One region of the Lysinibacillus irui genome, then DNA from elsewhere that is predicted to be linked to it. Evidence: riboswitches for the same ligand, from Rfam matches in the RefSeq annotation. Region 1 holds a riboswitch; the other holds the start of a gene.

Region 1 (4,990 bases):
ACTCTTCAATTTCCTATCAGTAAATTTATCAATTAATTGTATTTTAAGAAGAGGGTGATCCACTATGTTGGAGCAGCAAATTCCAGATATCCCGTGGCAACAATTGACCACACCTTATGGAAGAGGTGCAGCCATTCCGCAGCTGATTGAAGAGGAAAATTACCGACAACTAGCTGAGTTAATTGAACATCAAGGTACACTTTGGCAGGTGACACCATGGGTTTTGTTAATCCTTTTAAAAAAGCTGGGTAGTCAAGATAAGGAGGATGTCTCCTTACAAGAAATTGAACTTTATTTAGCCGTTGCTCAGGCGATTACTGTGGATTATTTAGAGCCAACACAAACTGTTCAACCCATGCAGAAGCTGCTAGATAGAAACTACTTATGGACAGAAAATGAAGAGGATGACGATCAAGAGTGGGAAAGAGAAACGCCGACGGGCTATGAGCAGACAGCATTTTTAAGCTATTATTATTTCAGCTATCTACTCTTACAAGAGGCTATCCCTAGTTTAACGGCTATTACAGTGCACAATAACGAAGCAGCAGACCGTCTTGCGGAACTGCTAAGGTTATTAGAGCAGCTGAATAAATAGGTTGATAAAAAAGCAGATGAGAAACATATGCCATTTCCCATCTGCTCCAATTTAATGGACATATTCATCTTTAGAAGCTCTCATTGAGCAGAAGAAAAGTACCATTGCCACAACTACAAAAAGCCAGCCAGCAATATCCCAGCCACCGAATAAATCATGCAAGTAGCCAAAAAGAATAGGACCAATTGCGGCAAATAAATACCCTAAAGATTGTGCAAAGCCTGATAAATCTGCTGCTTCAAAGGCAGTACGGGTGCGAAGGGTGAAAAACATCATGGCTAATGCGAATGAAGAACCACCTGCTAATCCTAGAAGGACCATCCAAAGTACTCCAAGGCTTGTCCATTCCATTACAACACCAACAAAGCCTACTAAATAGAACGACGTAAACATCAGTACAAGAGGTCGCTGTGAAGTCATTTTACTAGCAATAATAGGCACAGCTAATGCCATTGGAACTTGAGAGAATTGCATAATAGAAAACATCCAGCCAGCCTTATCAGGAGCTAATCCTTGGGCAATATAGATTTCTGGAATCCAAGCTGCAGTCGTGTAGAATAATAAAGACTGTAAACCCATTGCGCCTGTGACGGCCCACGTAACAGGTGATTTCCATAGTGGTGGACCTGACTTTTTAGATGAGGTAGTTGGTTCAGGTTTATTTGATTTTAATTGAGGTATCCAAATTAAAATCGTAACGACAACAAGTACAAGAGCAATGGCCAAAGCCCCTTGCCAGCCTAATGATGAATTAGCTATTGGATAGCTAATACCTGCGCCAAGGCCAGCAGTTAAATTCATGGACATGGTGAAGAAGGCCATCAGTAAGCCTACATGGTATGGAAATTTCAATTTTAGTAATCCTGGAATGAGTACATTTCCAAAAGATATTGCTACGCCAATTAGCATAGTACCAAATATAAGTAATCCTGTTGTTCCAAGTGAGCGTAGAACTATCCCTAAGGCCAATAGAATAGTGGATAAAAATAAAGTAAGCTCAAGCCCTAGTTTACGTGCTACGATAGGTGCAAAAGGCGATATGATGGCAAAAGCAAGCAATGGAATAGTTGTTAGAAAGCCTGCTAATACATTAGAGATACCAAGATCATCACGGATAAAGGATATGATTGGACCAACAACAGTTAATGGCATTCGTAATGTAGAGGCAATAAAAATAACCCCAAAGACTAAAAGTAATGTTGTTCCTTTCCAGCTAATTTTTTTACTTGGATAACTAGCGGAATGATCATTTGTAGTCAAAATAACTCCCCCCTGTTATTAACCATTCTAATTGAACTACTATAACACTTTATCACACTATTAAAAATAGTAGAAGATTCATAAAATACAGAACATTTTCCGTGTTGTTGAAATGTCTATGGTCTTATGTTAGTATAATAATCATCATAAATTTAATAATTATATGCCTCATGTTTGTATTGAGGTAGAGGTCGCGATATTTATAAGTATGCTAATTGAAATGACAAGCATTGATGAGATTAGCTGAAAGGAAATATTGCCGAAGTGTGAGGGGACTTGAAAACCTCATGCTGGGGCTGTCTCCGAAAGGAACAGAACTGTCACGTTTGTACAACGTGTTGAGCTATCATTTAGGAAAAACTGAGGATTAACTTAGCCATCACATTGTTCATGTGATGGCATTTTTTTGCCTCATAAATAGGAAGGAAGCTATATCGTGAGTGAAATAAAAGTAAATCAGCTCGGTCATAACGAACCAAAGCTGAAAAAAGAATTAAAAAGCCGTCATATTACAATGATTTCTTTAGGCGGTACAATTGGTACGGGGCTATTTTTAGCTAGTGGTGGTGCCATTGCACAAGCAGGGCCAGGAGGCGCATTGCTTGCCTATGCCTTAATTGGTGTTATGGTGTACTTCCTAATGACGAGCTTAGGAGAGATGGCTGCTTATATGCCATCATCAGGTTCATTTAGTACGTATGCAACAAAATTCGTAGATCCAGCACTAGGCTTCGCTTTAGGTTGGAACTATTGGTATAACTGGGCAATTACGATTGCAGCAGAAATTGCAGCAGTGTCTTTAATAATGAAATATTGGTTCCCAGATAGCTCATCAGCACTTTGGACAGTATTATTTATTGCTGTTGTGCTAACGTTTAATTTACTTTCTGTAAAGAGCTATGGTGAAAGTGAATATTGGTTTGCTATGATTAAAGTAGCAACGGTCATTGTTTTTATTATTATTAGTTTATTAATGATTTTTGGTATTTTAGGTGGTCAGGCACCTGTAGGCTTCACAAATTTCTTTATTAGTGATGGGCCATTCCATGGGGGCTTCCTTGCTACCTTTGGTATTTTCCTGGCTGCAGGGTTTTCATTCCAAGGAACAGAGCTTCTAGGTATAACAGCTGGTGAAACTGATGATCCAGGTAAAAATATTCCGAAAGCTGTAAAATCCGTATTCTGGCGTATTCTTTTATTCTATATTTTAGCAATTGGTGCAATAGGAATGCTGATTCCTTTCACAGATGAGCGCCTATTATCAGAAGATATTGCAGTATCACCATTTACATTAGTGTTTGATCGCTTAGGTATCGCCTTTGCTGCGTCGTTAATGAACGCTATTATTTTAACGGCTATGCTATCAGCAGGTAACTCAGGGCTTTATGCATCATCTCGTATGTTATGGCAATTAGCGGTGGATGGTCATGCGCCTAAAATCTTTACAAAGCTTAGTCGCCGTGGTATTCCAATTTACGCGCTACTAGCAACATTAGCTGTAGGCTGTTTAGCATTTTTAGCGTCATTTTTCGGTGACGGTGTGGTGTATATCTGGCTATTAAATGCCTCTGGAATGTCTGGCTTTATTGCATGGCTTGGCATTGCATTTAGTCATTATCGTTTCCGTCGTGCATTCGACGCACAGGGCTTAGATCCAAAGCTATTACCTTATAAAGCAAAATTGTATCCATTCGGACCACTATTCGCCTTTACAGTTTGTATGATTGTGGTCATTGGACAAAATTACACAGCCTTTACAGGAGACAAAATCGATTGGTACGGTATTCTAGTTTCTTATATTGGAATTCCATTTTTCTTACTATTATGGTTAGGCTATAAAATTAAACATAAAACAAAAATGCTTCCACTTAATGAGTGTGATTTAAAAGTGGAGGATTAAATAGAAAAGCTGTTCTGTATACCGTTGTATGACGGTTGATAGGACGGCTTTTTTATATTTGGGCGTTAAATTTATTTCTTAATCTATATCATATATATGGTAATATACTATAGATGTGGAAAGTCATACTAATGGCTTTTTAGTTAGGAAGAGGTGCATGAAAATGCAAAAACATATTTTACTAGTTGAAGATGATGAGGCTATTCGTGAAATGGTAGAAAACTTTTTACTATTGGAAGGCTTCGGTGTTACAACTGCAAAGAATGGAGAAGAGGCATTACAGTATTGTTTAAACCATTCATTTGATTTAGTTATCTTAGATATTATGATTCCTAAACTTAATGGATTAGAAGTACTAAAAATAATTCGAGAACAAGCAGCGCTTCCTATCATCATTATGTCAGCAAAGGATAGTGATGTAGATAAAGCTTTAGGGTTAGGCTTAGGTGCAGATGATTATATTGCTAAACCATTTTCTATGCTAGAGTTTTCTGCTCGCGTAAAAGCCGTTATTAGACGAGCAACCAAATATTCTAGTCAAGTGGATAACAAACAAGATGTAGTAGTGATCGATAATTTAACGATAAATATGATTAACTTTTCTGTAGATAAAGATGGGCAAGAAGTGAAACTAACATCTAAGGAATTTGCCATTTTAAAATTGCTTGTAACAAATCGCCAGCGAGTTTTTACTAAGGAGCAAATTTATCAGACAATATGGAAAGATACTTACTACGGTGATGAAAATATTATTAATGTACATATAAGAAGACTTCGCGAAAAAATTGAAGATGATCCGTCTAATCCTCATTATATAAAAACGCTGTGGGGAATTGGCTATAAGTTTGAGGGATAAAATATGACGTTATGTCTATTACTAATTATTTTGTTGCTGGCGGGTATTATTCTTTATCAAAGAAAAGTAAAAAAAGAACAAGATGATACAATCCAATACATGCATGAAAAAATACAAGCAATTGTTAATAAACCAACTAATGAAAAGGTTTTAGTTGCTACGACAAATCCAGAAATTCAGCAATTACTGATTACAATAAATGCCTTATTGGATGACAAGCAAAAGGTTCTTGCTACACATCGAAAAATGGAAGATTCAATGAAAAAGATGTTGGCAAATATTTCACATGATCTTAAAACACCTTTAACAGTTGTATTAGGCTATATTGAAATACTTCAGCTTCAAAGTTCAATTAGTGAGGAAGAGCGACAGCGATTAC
Region 2 (4,990 bases), 1.9 Mb from region 1:
GGAGAAAAAAGAAATACTATACCTATTCTATCCAAAAAAAAATGAAATTCGGGGTGTTCTCATGAGTTTTGGTGGTGTACCGCAATGGTTTTTTATCATTGCTGTAGCATTCGCAATCTGCTTTGTGCTCTATGCAGAATGGAATTCTAGAAAATAAGTGAGTCCAAAATAATGGACTCACTTTTTTGTGCTTATTTTAAAGTACGTTTTAAAAACTCTTTCGTACGTTCATGTTGTGGATTGACTAATACTTGTGATGGTGGGCCTTCTTCCACAATCACACCTTTATCCATAAAGACGACACGATCTGCCACTTCTTTTGCAAACTCCATTTCATGTGTCACAATTAACATTGTATTCCCTGCGTCTGCTAATTGTCGCATAACCTTCAGCACCTCTCCTACCATTTCTGGGTCCAGTGCTGATGTCGGTTCATCAAATAGCATTACTTCGGGATTCATAGACAGTGCTCGAGCAATTGCTACACGTTGCTTTTGTCCGCCTGAAAGCTGACGTGGCTTAGCGTTTACATATTGATCCATACCTACGATCTTCAAATATTTCAGCGCTGTTTCTTCCGCTTCTTTCTTCGAGCGCTTAAGTACTTTGATTTGGCCGACTGTGCAATTACTTAACACATTATGATTATTAAATAAATTGAACTGCTGGAATACCATTCCTAGATGGGTACGATATTCTTGGATATTGTGCTTTTCATCTAGGATGTCTTCTCCCTGATAAATTATTTGCCCGCCACTTGGTGTTTCTAATAAATTTATGCAACGAAGTAGTGTAGACTTACCAGAACCAGAGGAACCAATTAAACAAACAACCTCGCCTTTTTCCACTTGGAAATTCACATCTTTTAACACTTGGTTACGTCCAAATGATTTACTTAAATGTTCGATTTTAATGACTGCCATTTGTGCGTCCCCCTATACTGCTTCTTTTTGTTCTTTTTGATAGGCATCCGGTCCATCCAAACGTTTTTCAACATATAGAAGGATGCGAGATGCGGTAAATGTCATAATGAAATAAAGAACACATGCGACAAAGAACGATTCAAAATAACGGAAGTTGTTACCTGAAATTGATTTTGTTTGGAAGAATAACTCTGTTACGCCGATGACATTTAATACGGCTGTATCTTTAATATTCATAATTAGTTGGTTACCTGTTGCTGGTAAAACGTTACGTGCTACTTGCGGCAGGACTACGTGAAGCATGATTTGGAAGTGATTCATCCCAATCGCTGATGCTGCCTCGTATTGACCATTATCAATCGATACAATCCCACCACGCACAATCTCTGCCATGTATGCCCCTGTATTAAGAGAAACGACTAAAATACCTGCTGTGATAAAATGCATGTCAATTCCAAACGCGATATCTAATCCGTAGTAGACAACCATAGCCTGTACAATCATTGGTGTACCACGGAAAAATTCAACATAGCATGTTAGGATAAAATTAATAAGCTTCAGGCTATAAAATTTTATTCCTTTTTTACGAACTGGAATCGTATGCATAATTCCGATGAAAAATCCGATGAATGCACCAATAATTGTACTAATAATCGAAATCAGTAACGTATAATACGCACCTCGTAAAAACATTTGCCAGTTGTTTTCAATAATTGAAATTATCCATTCAAGACTCATGATGTTCCTCCTTACAATGTCATGTTGCTTGCTTATCTTTTTCGTGTCCTAGCTCTTTCTACCATTCTATGATTTGTCACGCTAGGACATTATCATTATGTAGAGAGGTTCTCATTTTGATAATGATGAAATGATCATGCACGGACCAGCAACTAGTCCGTGCCTTGTCATTATTGTGCTGCTGGTTGATTCTTAATCGCTTCTTCCATAATGGCTTGACGATCGTCCTCTGTAATACCTTTTAATATTTCGTTAATTTTTTCACGATTTGCATCTTCTTTGCGTAAACCTACAGCAATTGAAGTGTTAGAAAGATCTGTATCAAAGCCTTCTTCAAATGCAACATATGTGAACTTATCGTTCGCTGCTGCAGCGGAAATTCCTTCTGGACGTTCTGCTACATAACCATCAATTTTGCCAGCCTCTAAAGCGACACGCATTGCCGGGAAGCTTTCCATAGCAGTTTGTTTGTCTACACCTTTAATTTGATCAATAACTGTGTAGTTCGATGTATTTAATTGGGATGTAATTTTTGCACCAGAGAAATCTTGAATTGATTTTGCCCCTTCATATTTGCTACCCTTTTTAATCACCATTACGAAATCCGACGTGTAGTAGTTTTCAGTAAAGTCGATTGTTTTCTTACGTTCTTCTGTTGGTGACATACCCGCAATGATTGCATCAATTTTGTTTGATTGTAGCGCTGGTACTAAGCCGTCCCATTCCATTTTTACGATAACTAGCTCTTTGCCTAAGCCTTCAGCGATTTTTTTCGCCATTTGTACATCATAGCCGCCTGCATACTCTGCATTATCAGCAATTTTTACCGCGCCATTAGCATCGTCCTGCTGTGTCCAGTTGAATGGTGGGTAGCCAGCCTCCATTCCAATGCGGAATTCACCGCCGCCTTCTTCCTTGTCCGCGCCAGCATCACCTGAACCGCCGTCTTTTTTGTCGCTAGTGCCACATGCAGCTAGCACAATTGCTGTCATGATAGAGATCATTACTAACAACCATTTTCTTTTCATGAAAAACTCCCCTTTTCTGTAAAAAAATAAGACAACTGTACTAAAAAAGACCTAAGTTTATTGAACTTAGGTCTTACCTTTTATGACAGTTGCCCAAATCCTCACTATTATTTCCATATTTCCGAGATAGCACAACCTAGTAAACCTGGAAATCAATTTACTAGGACAGTCCTGCACTTATTCACTGCAGACCCAGCATAAAAGTACGAGCTCCTTTTATACTTCGGCGATATTTCCTTCTTCATTGCGTCTTCGCTTGCTTGTACTCAACAATGAACTAATAAATACCGCGCCTCTACCTCACTGGTAACATTCGTGAGGTTTGTTTATTTAATTGATATTTAGATACTACTATAAAACTAATATGTTCGTCAAGACGATTTTAACATTTTTCTGACTAATGACAATATTAGGTTATTATGCGTTCTCTATCCATTTTAAATCATTGAGCTTTCGTCAATATTTCTGAAAATTACAACATATTTTTATTATAGAGTATGTTTTCTATGTGAGAAAAGTTGTGTTTATTTCTTTTTTGCTCCTCTATACGATATAACATTAGTACTCTTTCAAAAATAGAATCGGTCGAAAGATTTCATTATGCACAATCAGAACCACCAGTCTAACTGGTGGTTTGCTCTACGCGTGAAACGCTGGGGTACTGGCCCATGTCTAAAGACACACTGAAAGGTCCGCCAACCGCACTCCGTTTTCACGCTACCACTAAAGTGGTTTTATTATTTTCGCTTTTTTGCTTGTATTTCTTCTCCTGTAAATGGATCAATGAATTCTTTCATAGTCATTTGATCCTCAAGAATATCCTCTTGCAATTGATTTTTTATATATTCCTGTATGATTTTTCTGTTTCGACCTACTGTATCTACATAATATCCGCGACACCAAAACTTCCTATTTCCATATTTGTATTTCAGGTTCGCATGCCGATCGAATATCATTAAACTAATCTTCCCTTTCAAATAACCTACAAACGATGAAACACTTATTTTTGGTGGAATACTCACCAACATATGAATATGATCAGGACAAGCTGTAGCTTCAATGATTTCTACTCCTTTTCTTTCACATAACTGGCGAAGAATTCTACCTATATCTGCTTTGATTTTTCCATAAATAATCTGCCTTCTATATTTTGGCGCAAAGACGATGTGATACTTACAATTCCATGTCGTGTGTGCTAAACTTTTATTATCCATTTGGAGCCCCTTTCGTACGAAGTCGGTTGACCAGACCTGATTTCATTGTACGGCTGGGGTTTTTTTCTTGTCCATAGCTAGAAGCCCTTTGGAACCCCTCGCATAGCAAGGGGTTTTCAAAAGATACAAAAAAACCCTGCTGAACATTGTTCGCAGGGTTTAATGGTATTATGAATTTAATAATAAATCTTCTGGGTTTTCAATTAATTCTTTAACTGTTTTTAAGAATCCTACTGAATCTTTTCCATCGATGATACGGTGATCGTAAGAAAGTGCTACATACATCATTGGACGGATTTGAACTTCCCCATTTACAGCAACTGGACGGTTAACAATAGAATGCATACCTAAAATACCAGCTTGAGTACCGTTCATAATTGGTGTTGACATTAATGAACCGAATACACCACCGTTTGTGATTGTGAATGATCCACCAGCCATATCATTTAAGCCTAATTTTTTATCACGAGCTTTTGTCGCTAAGTTAGCAATATCTTTTTCGATTTCAGCGAAGTTTTTGCTGTTTGCATCACGTACAACTGGTACTACTAAACCTTCTTCAGTTGATACAGCGATACCGATATCGAAGAAGTTATTTAAATGAATTTCATCGCCAACGATTTGAGCGTTTACGTATGGGTATTTTTTCAGTGCTGCAACAACAGCTTTTGTGAAGAATGACATGAAACCAAGTTTGATGTCGTTTGCTTTCACAAACTCTTCTTGTTTACGTTTACGAAGTGCCATGATGTTTGTCATGTCAATTTCGTTGAATGTTGTTAACATAGCTGTTGATTGTTTAACTTCTAATAAACGTTTTGCAATTGTTTGACGACGACGGCTCATTTTTTCAATTGTTACACGATCAGAATTAGCTGCTGGTGTGAATACAACTGGGCCACCTGTAGTTACTACTGGTGTAGGTGCTACTGCTGCCGCTGGTGCAGTTCCGTGTGCTGCTACATCTTGTACACGTACGCGACCTTGTGGATCTACTGGAGATACTGCTGCAAGGTCAATACCTTTTTCACGTGCAAGACGACGTGCTGCTGGAGATGCGATAACACGCTCACCAGAAGTTTCTTCT

The links. Region 1 has a riboswitch for lysine ahead of OU989_RS01165 (amino acid permease). Riboswitches for the same ligand answer to the same signal wherever they lie in the genome.
Positions count from the first base shown of each region.
Region 2: another riboswitch for lysine. It lies ahead of OU989_RS10755 (transporter substrate-binding domain-containing protein); the one in region 1 lies ahead of OU989_RS01165 (amino acid permease).

Region 1 covers NZ_CP113527.1:225,208-230,197, forward strand. The annotation lists gene OU989_RS01155 (TraB/GumN family protein) at 65-595, shown strand; gene OU989_RS01160 (CynX/NimT family MFS transporter) at 647-1,855, opposite strand; lysine riboswitch at 2,033-2,209, shown strand; gene OU989_RS01165 (amino acid permease) at 2,292-3,755, shown strand; gene OU989_RS01170 (response regulator transcription factor) at 3,919-4,611, shown strand; gene OU989_RS01175 (sensor histidine kinase) at 4,615-4,990, shown strand, end outside.
Region 2 covers NZ_CP113527.1:2,142,355-2,147,344, reverse strand. The annotation lists gene OU989_RS10765 (amino acid ABC transporter ATP-binding protein) at 192-923, opposite strand; gene OU989_RS10760 (amino acid ABC transporter permease) at 936-1,661, opposite strand; gene OU989_RS10755 (transporter substrate-binding domain-containing protein) at 1,832-2,689, opposite strand; lysine riboswitch at 2,809-2,995, opposite strand; gene tnpA (IS200/IS605 family transposase) at 3,427-3,903, opposite strand; gene odhB (2-oxoglutarate dehydrogenase complex dihydrolipoyllysine-residue succinyltransferase) at 4,072-4,990, opposite strand, start outside.